3 regions of the Jeotgalibaca arthritidis genome follow, and region 1 is predicted to be linked to each of the others. Evidence: predicted binding sites of a transcription regulator. Region 1 holds the regulator's gene; each other region holds the start of a gene.
What was found. The regulator Rex, encoded in region 1, represses fermentation and respiration genes when NADH is low (regulators of the CRP and FNR family bind a similar motif). The targets are predictions, from matches to a motif close to TTGTGAANTANTTCACAA.

Region 1 (3,292 bases):
AAATAAGTAAATCATTTTTTTCGAGTAGGATTTTTGCAAGTGCTAGGCGTGTCTTTTGACCGCCGGAGAGTTGCGAAACAGGTCGTTGGTGGTCTTCCTCGTAAAAACGGAAGCCGTGTAGAACTGAACGGATTTCTGACTCGTAGCCGTAAGCATTCTTTTCTTGAATTTCTTGTTGCAAGCTATCATACCGTTTTAGAGCTGCTTCAAAGGCTAGAGTGTCTTGCATCAACGTTTCATCGGTCAAGGCATGGGCTGCTTCTTCAGCTTCTTTCGTTAGTTTAATAATAGGTTCGAAGACCGACAACATTTCTTCCCAAATGGTATTGTCGGAATCAACTGTACTGTATTGGTCTAAGTAACCAATACGGAGATCTTTTTTCTTGGCAATCTTGCCTTCATCTGTGGGTTCAAAATCAGCTAGTATTTTTAATAAAGTCGATTTACCAGCACCGTTACGGCCGACCAAGGCAATTCTCTCTTGATCTTGAATGGTAATTTGAATATTTTCAAATAGGACTGTTGAACCGAAATGACGCGCAAGATTTTGGCCTTGCAATAATATCATAGGTGTATCCTCTTTCTCTATATAATGGTCGTTAAAATGTCAAATAAGAACATGCCATTTCATTTTATCATAGAATTTTAACAAGAGATAGGAACATTAATAGAAAAGCTAATGATTGTGAATAATGTCGCTACTTTTATTTAAAGCTTATTAAAATAAGGAAAACAAAGAATTTTTTTCACAAAAAGATACAAATTAGAGCAAAATACTAGATATTTCACAATGTGGTGCTATAATGTTATTATGTATTAGATTGCTAAGATTATGTGATTATTCTTTTTTATATAGATTTAAAACGTTATGCTGAAAGGGAGCGTTGTAATGTCAACAGAAATACCAAGAGCAACTGCCAGACGGTTGCCAATTTATCACCGTTATTTGAGATATCTGCATAACGCAGGAAAAGCAAGAATTTCATCAAATGAATTAAGTGAAGCTGTCAAGGTGGACAGTGCGACTATCCGTCGTGACTTCTCTTATTTCGGTGCTTTAGGAAAAAGAGGATACGGTTATGATGTGGAGTATCTACTTGATTTCTTCAGTAAAACATTAAACCAAGACCGATTAACAAACGTTGCTCTTATCGGAGTAGGTAATTTAGGTCATGCTTTATTAAATTACAACTTCCACTTGAGCAATAATGTGCGCATCAGTTGTGCTTTTGATGTGAACGAAGAAATTGTTGGCAAAATCGTTAGTGGTGTTCCTGTTTATGATATGTCTGAAATGATTGAACAACTACGCATCCAACAAATCGATGTTGCCATTTTAACAGTCCCTCAAAATGTTGCTCAAAAAGCGACTAATGATTTAACTGAGGCTGGTATAAAAGGTATCATGAACTTTACTCCGATTCGATTATCAGTTCCAGAAGATGTTCGTATTCAAAATGTTGATTTAACGAATGAATTGCAAACATTGATTTATTTCTTAGATAATAATATTTCCTAATAAAAAACAGTTAAGCTGCGGCTTAACTGTTTTTTATTTAGGATCGATATTTTTCTTGATTTTATAATACGTATCAAGCATTCTAATGCCGTTAACAATATTATTTGTAGCGAATAGAATACTTAGAATAGCTAAAAAGCCCCAGCCTGATGTGTTGACACTATCAACGGCAAAGTAGACAAATAGCAAACCAAAAACAAATTTCATACCGATTTGGATGAGAATATCTTTTAAAGTCATGAGATTCCTTTCTAAACAAACATAAATAATAAGCGGTTATTGAAACAGCTCAGGGAAATAAAGCGGTAAGCTGGCATAAGCATTCATTAAAGCATGCGCCATGATAGGGGTAAAGATGTTATTGGTTTTAAAGTATAAATAGCAAAACCATAATCCTAAAGACCCGTAAACAAGCATATGACCATCAAAGTGGATAAAGGCGAACAACAATGAGCTGATGACAGCTGATCCGACAATTCCGACACTTGATGAAGAGAGTTGGGCAAAAATCGCTTTTCTAAAGACAAATTCTTCCATGATTGGTCCAAATAAAACAATCATAAAAATTAAGAAAGGATAGTCACTAGCGGTGTCTAACAAGGTTTGTGTATTGACCGATTCAGAAGAGACGTTAAAGACAGCCATTTCAATTAGAGACGTTACAATTTGAAGTACAATTGAGCCGACAAATCCAATTAATCCCCATAACACAATCTTTTTAGTAGGTGCAGATGGTTTATCCGTTAGTTCTGTTGAAGGAGTCCATTCCTTAGTTCGGTTGAGTAAAATCATCCCAATTGTTCCTAAAAAGGCAAATAAAATGGTTAAATTCAACCTCATTTCAATTTGACGATTTTCTAGGAATAAAAACATTAAGGGAAGGGGTAATAGCTGAGCAGCGATGTAAACAAAAATAATTTTAGTCGCTGTAGAAAGTTTCTTTTTCATAAATCTCACCTTTCTGTTAAAGTTAAAAAGCAAGGATGCTTTTTCTTCAATAACGTGAAGTTTAAAGTCTATATGAAAGTATATCACAATTTTAAAAAAAAATAATAGTTTTGTCTTGCATTCACTAGTAGATTTGATTAATATAGAGTCATAGATTAGCACTCGTTAGATGAGAGTGCTAATTCAAATGATAGATTATGGAGGGATATTTGTGTTAAAACCATTAGGAAACCGCGTTATCATTGAAGTTGCTCAAGAAGAGGAGCAAACAGTCGGAGGGCTGGTGTTACCATCTTCAGCACAAGAAAAATCACAAACAGGTATTGTGATTGCAACGGGCGAAGGACGAGTAACTGACAACGGTACAAAGATTGACATGGTTGTTAAAGAAGGGGACCGTGTTCTTTTTGAAAAATATTCCGGTACCGATATTAAATACCAAGGCAAAGATTATCTCGTTATTAAAGAAACAGATGTCGTTGCAATTATTGACTAATTAAATTGATGAGGTGAATAGAAATAATGGCTAAAGATATTAAATTTTCTGAAGACGCTCGTGCAGCCTTACTAAGAGGCGTTGATATACTAGCAAATACAGTAAAAGTAACACTTGGACCAAAAGGACGTAACGTTGTTTTAGAGAAAGCATACGGTTCGCCGCTAATTACAAATGATGGTGTTACCATTGCTAAAGAAGTTGAATTAGAAGACCACTTTGAAAACATGGGTGCTAAACTTGTTTCTGAAGTTGCATCTAAAACAAATGATATTGCGGGAGACGGAACAACAACAGCAACTGTTTTAACGCAAGCCATCGTACGCGAA
Region 2 (3,292 bases), 810 kb from region 1:
ATGCTCCATAGCATCTAGTAAAGTATCACGGTTAAATACGTTAACGTTCAAGTGGTGACCACCTTTACGTGCGTAACCATCTAACATACTTGCTAAGTTTTCTTCTTGAATATCAGCCTCACGTCCTAATGCTTTTGGAACGATTGAGAATGTATTTGAGATACCATCTAATGAGTATTGGTAAGGGATTTTAGCAACTGATGATAAACTTGCTAGAGCACCATGTGTATCTCTACCGTGTAATGGGTTTGCTCCTGGCGCAAATGGGACACCCGCTTTACGGCCATCTGGTGTTGCTCCTGTACTCTTACCGTAAACAACATTTGATGTAATCGTTAAAATTGATGTTGTATGTTTTGCATCACGGTAAGTTTTGTGTTTCTTCACTTTACTCATGAAGTCTTTCAATAACCAAACACCAATATCATCAGCACGGTCATCATTATTACCATATTTTGGATAGTCGCCTTCTATTTCGAAATCTACAGCGATACCATCTTCATCACGAATAACCTTTACTTTAGCATGTTTAATAGCTGATAATGAATCAATCGCTACAGAGAAGCCAGCAATACCTGTTGCCATTGTACGAACGATATGTGTATCATGAAGCGCCATTTCTAGATCTTCATAGCTATATTTGTCATGCATATAATGAATAACATTCAATGTATTGAGGTACAATCCTGCAACCCATTCATTCATTAAGTCATATTTCTCCATTACTTCATCGTAGTCTAAGTATTCAGATGTAATTGGTTGGTATTTAGGACCAACTTGTTTCTTAGTTACTTCATCTACACCACCGTTAATCGCATATAGAAGTGTTTTCGCTAAGTTGGCACGAGCACCAAAGAATTGCATTTGTTTACCAATACGCATAGCTGACACACAACATGCAATACCGTAATCATCGCCCCACTCTAGACGCATCACATCATCATTTTCGTATTGGATTGAGCTTGTTTCAATCGAAATATGAGCACAGAATTTTTTGAATGCTTCAGGCAAATGTGTTGACCATAACACAGTCAAGTTTGGTTCTGGAGCTGTTCCCATATTTTTAAGTGTTTGCAAGAAACGGAAGCTACTCTTTGTCACTAATGTACGACCATCTTCACCCATACCACCAATTGACTCTGTTACCCATGTTGGGTCTCCTGAGAATAATTCGTTGTAATCAGGTGTACGTGCAAATTTAACCAAACGTAATTTCATAACAAAGTGGTCAACAATTTCTTGTGCTTCGATTTCAGTCAATGTACCATTCTCAAGATCACGTTGAATGTAGATGTCTAAGAATGTTGATACACGTCCTAGAGACATAGCCGCACCATTTTGTTGTTTTACAGCTGCTAGATAACCAAGGTATAACCATTGGAACGCTTCCTGTGCTGTTTCAGCAGGTCTTGAAATATCAAAACCATAAATATTTCCAAGTTCTTTTAATTGTTTCAATGCACGGTATTGCTCGCTCATTTCTTCACGTAGACGGATAATATCTTCTGACATTGTACCGTTTCCTACCACTGCATAATCTTTTAGTTTTTCTTGCATTAAGAAGTCAACACCATATAGTGCTACACGACGGTAGTCTCCGATAATACGGCCACGTCCATAAGCATCTGGCAAACCTGTAATAACTTTATTTGAACGTGCTGCACGCATTTCTGGTGTGTAAGCATCGAATACACCTTGATTATGTGTTTTTCTGTAGTCACGGAAAATTTTAGATACTTCCGCATCAATTTCATAACCGTAAGCTTCTGCTGATTGCTCACTCATACGAATACCACCAAATGGTTGTAATGATCGTTTAAATGGTTCGTCAGTTTGAACACCGACAACTTTTTCTTTGTCTTTGTTTAAGTAACCAGGACCATGAGATGTAATCGTTGATACAATTTTTGTATCCATGTCTAGAACGCCACCAGCATCGCGCTCTTGTTTTGTTAAATCCATAACTTGTGCCCATAGCGAGTTAGTAGCTTCTGTTGGACCCTCTAAGAAGTCAGCCCCATCTACGTAAGGTGTATAGTTTTGTTGAATAAAGTCACGAACATCAACTTCTTCTTTCCATGTTTTACCTTTAAAGCCTTGCCATTGTTCCATTTGTATTGCCCCCTATTTTAAATAGCTTATTGTGATTTATGTAACACACTTTATGCCACTATTATAACACGTTAAAATGATTGTGCAACACTTTTCAAGCTTTTTGTTTTATTTATTTAAAACGTGTGAAGAAACCCGATAAAACATTGATTTAACAGCGTTTTATCAAACGTCAAACATCGTATTTTATTCACCTTTTAGACAAATTTTTTAAAAAAAAGAAACAGCCTGTATTATACAACAGTCTGTTTCTGTACTAATTTGTGTTACTTTATCCTTCTAATTGTGAAAGGTCATGTATTTTTTTAATGGTAAAAATGTTGCCTTCATCTCGTTCTGCAAGAAGAGCACTACCATTAGTGTAGCGAGCAGTAAATGGAATAGACTTGCTATAGACTTCTTTATCTTGCCCTCTCGTTGTCCGAAGGGCGTATAAACTGTTAGCATCTGTTCCCGCATCGACGAAGATAATTCGGTGTGGGTTAGCCTTTAATTCTTTAATCAACATTAAGCCGCGTTTTGCTCTTCCTAAACGAGGGATTTCTCCAGTTCTAAAACGTTTAGCATTGCCACGTTGCGTCAAGATTAAGATTGGATACTTTTCATCGTCTAGATCAAAGACTGCACCACCGACAACATAATCATCTGCCTTTAGGTTAATGGCTTTAACACCACTTGTTCGTAAGCCCGTTGGTGATACTTCATCGAGTAAGTAACGCAAGCTAAAGCCGCCGTTTGTAATCAACAATACTTCATGAGACGTATTTGTTTCATCAACAAAGTAAATATTAGTGACACTATCAGTTTCTGTTTTTAGCTTAATCGCTGTTGTTTTCTTTCGTTTATAGCCTCTAAAGCTTTGATAATCTGATAACAGTGAACGTTTCATCATACCTTCTTTTGTCATGAAGACAACCGTTTGTTTATCTGTTAACGGTTCATCATGACGAATAACTTTAGCAGCGATAATTTCTTCATTACTTGAGAATGGGATACTTTGTGATAAGTGATGACCCATGTCTTTCCATTTTAATTCAGGTAATTCGTGAATTGGAAAATGCATGTAATCGCCCTTGCTAGTAAAAATTGCAATAGCATCTAAGGTTGATGCTTTTTCAATTAACAATGGTTGATCTCCTTCACGAAGCCCAACATCATCTCGTTCGCTGGCAGCGAAAGA
Region 3 (3,292 bases), 220 kb from region 1:
CCAGTCCCACTAAGAAATACACCAAGTAAGATACAAGCACCATCACGCCAATAATTAATGCAAATCTGGTTTTTGAGTGTTTAATTTCATTCCATGCTAAGAACATTTTTCTATCTCCTATATTCAATTTTTATTTTTTATCTGTATATCATTCAGAAACATTACAACATGTTCCCTTTCCCCTCTCATTATATACAAGAAAAATCGAACGATAGTAGCTAGCTAAAATCATCAGCTAGCTGCTTCATTTTTCCCGGCCCATTTTGATACTTTATCCCTTTGTTGAGATAAGTTCAAACAATTGACACCATTATAATCTATTTTTTTCAAAAAACTAAATAAACAGCTCGTTTTTTTTTTAATAGTGCAGCAAAAGGCTCTGTGGGGTGGCTTTTTGCTGCACTGTTAACTATTTAGCTTGATTTGAGTGAATAGAAATGCTTTTTGGCGGTTCTATTCACTCATTTTGCTGGTTTGAGTGAATATAAATACATTTTGGACGTTCTATTCACTCATTTTGCTAGTTTGAGGAAGTTCAGAATGTTTTTATGTGCTGAAGTTCCTTGATTCGCCAGTAATCGCTGTGGCACCGTCTGATGCTAAGAATAGTGCAGTTGCTTCAATTTCAGATGGCTCAAGTAAACGACTTAACATTCCTTTTGAAATAATTTAAAAAAGTAACCCATATCGCTGATCACTCTGCCGACAATCCTGTCGATACAGCTATAAGAAAAGCGGACAAGTCCGCATTGGCCTATGAAAAAATAGGAAATTTGACCCTGAATTGTCAGGAGACTTCACGCTTCAGCGGGTTAGTCGAATGATATGCGTTAGCGAGCAGCGAAGCGCGCAATGGGGCAAATTTATCTTTTTTTCAGTAGGCCAGGACTTGGGAGCTAGACATTGATGGCTGAACTTATAATCCCCTAGTCTATAAAAAATGAGCTGTATCTTACATTTGGACACAAAAAAGCCGCTCTCACGAGCGGCTTTTTCTTATTTGATTAATTCTTCAATAGCAACGTATTCTTTTTCCAACGATTCTGCGACATCTTTATTGGTTATTTTACCTTGGAAGACGTTGTATCCAGTTAAAATAGTTGAATCAGCTTTAGCAGCTTCAACATGACCTTGGTTAGCAATTTTAACAGCATATGGCAAGGTAACGTTAGTCAAAGCAATGGTTGATGTGCGTGATACTGCACCTGGCATATTCGGAACAGCATAGTGTAAGACACCATGTTTCACGTAAATCGGATCATCATGAGATGTCACGTGATCTTCCGTAGCGAAAATACCACCTTGGTCAACTGCAATATCGACAATGACAGATCCGGGTTGCATGTCAGCTACCATTTCTTCTGAAACTAATGTTGGTGCTTTACGTCCTGGGATTAAAACAGCCCCCACAACAATATCGGCATCTTTAATGGCATTGGCGATGTTTACTTCGTTAGACATTAAGGTTACGACTTCACTTCCGTATAGGTCTTCGATTTCACTCAAGACTTCTGGTTTCACATCTAAAACGGTACAATGAGCGCCCATACCTAACGCGATTTGCAAGGCGTTACGTCCAGATACACCACCACCGATGATGACAACTTTTCCGTTTCTAACACCTGGTACGCCTCCAATAAGCACACCTTTACCGCCGTATTGGCTTTCTAAGAATTGTGCCCCGATTTGTACTGATAAACGACCAGCAATCACACTCATTGGGTTTAATAGTGGCAGGTCGCCAGCTTCTCCAATCATCGTTTCATAACCAATTGCGACAACCCCTGCTTCTTCTAGAGCCGTTGCTAAAGCAGGCTCATTCGCTAAGTGCAAGTAAGTGAAAAGAATTAAGTCTTTTCTAAAATATTTATATTCTGATTCTAAAGGTTCTTTTACTTTAATGATCATCTCTGCAGACCAAACTTTTTCTGCAGTTTCTTCAATGGTCGCACCAGCTTCGCGATATTGCTCATCAGTGAATCCGGAACCAACGCCTCCGTTAGTTTCCACCATAACTGTGTGGCCGTTTTGAACGAGCAATTCGACCCCAAGTGGTGTAATTCCTACACGATTCTCGTTGTTCTTAACTTCTTTCGGTATTCCGATTAGCATAAACTATATTCCTCCAATTTTTTGTTTTCAACTATCTACATACGCTTCTATTTAATGACATTGTGAAATTTCAACCAAAATATTTGTTCGCTTTATTTTGATACAAAAGATAGCTGAATGTGTCATTTCTCTCTAATACCTTAACACTTTTCTACACTTCATTCAAAACATCCGCATTAATTAATGGATGAAAAGATGATTAGAAAACGATTACTTTGTTATTATATCACGAAGTTAAAAAAATGAAACTTTTTTATAATTTTTGATTATTAGACAAAAAAATAGCCTTTTTTTGCTGCAATCGATAAGTGATTTCAGGGATATTTTTAATAGCAAAATCAGCAATTTGCTGGGCAGATACTGTTTGACCATCTTGATCGACAACTTGGACGCCGCCTTTTATTGGTTTCGTCCGCCAATGGGTAGCAAATTGAAATTCTTCTTTTTCAGCCCAAATATATGGCGTCGGCATAAATCCACTGGCAAAGATGATATAGAAGCCTTCTGCGGAATAAGGGTTTGGAATATGGGATTCAATCGCATTGACTAAATGGGTTACTTTTTTAATCAGTTGTTCGGTACGGTTGGCGACGTCATCGTTTTGGCTCATATCAGCAACAAGGCCTTCCCTTTTCAGTTGGCGGTAGCGCTGAATTGCATAGTGGGTAATTTGGACGCTCTCATTGATGATGGGCGGTGTCGCCAAATGAGCGGCTTCTGAATAGCTGACCACATGAAGTAGCGGTGGGCTTTGTTCATTGCTTGGCTCAATGTCATCAATAAGGGCAGACACTGCAGCGAGTTGAGCACGCGCTTGGTCTAGGTCAGGTGAAAAATAATCCAGTCCTGCTCGAGGTTGTAAGATGACTTTAAAATGGTCGTCTTCGAGCGGTTTGATTAAAGCTAGCATAGCTCTGGCTTTTGCTAAGTCTTGAATCCCCCAAGTGTAGCGGGGAGTATTTAACATGACTTGCAGGATAAAGGTTTTGATGCCCATTTTTTTTGCTAGTTTAGCAGCTAGATAAGCAGACAGGACATAGGTGGTATCATCCGCCCCTCTAAAGGCAAAATGGTGAGGCGTATTGGGTTCAAAGGGCTTGTCCGTTTTAGCGATATAGGCCATTGTTTCGATATGGTTCTTTAAATTTTGATAGACATCATTAGGACCCCTGCCGTCCAT

Region 2: the regulator Rex is predicted to act here: its motif matches at 2,142-2,159, upstream of pflB (formate C-acetyltransferase).
Region 3: the regulator Rex is predicted to act here: its motif matches at 2,173-2,190, upstream of ald (alanine dehydrogenase).

What each region holds. Positions count from the first base shown of each region.
Region 1 covers NZ_CP049740.1:1,346,261-1,349,552, forward strand. Annotated here, with positions in the region: gene G7057_RS06940 (ABC-F family ATP-binding cassette domain-containing protein) at 1-568, opposite strand, end outside; gene G7057_RS06945 (redox-sensing transcriptional repressor Rex) at 890-1,519, shown strand; gene G7057_RS06950 (YdiK family protein) at 1,553-1,759, opposite strand; gene G7057_RS06955 (CPBP family intramembrane glutamic endopeptidase) at 1,796-2,467, opposite strand; gene groES (co-chaperone GroES) at 2,679-2,963, shown strand; gene groL (chaperonin GroEL) at 2,990-3,292, shown strand, end outside.
Region 2 covers NZ_CP049740.1:2,154,266-2,157,557, reverse strand. Annotated here, with positions in the region: gene pflB (formate C-acetyltransferase) at 1-2,112, opposite strand, end outside; gene parC (DNA topoisomerase IV subunit A) at 2,384-3,292, opposite strand, start outside.
Region 3 covers NZ_CP049740.1:1,564,847-1,568,138, reverse strand. Annotated here, with positions in the region: gene G7057_RS07965 (ABC transporter permease) at 1-106, opposite strand, end outside; gene ald (alanine dehydrogenase) at 997-2,112, opposite strand; gene G7057_RS07955 (cobalamin B12-binding domain-containing protein) at 2,366-3,292, opposite strand, start outside.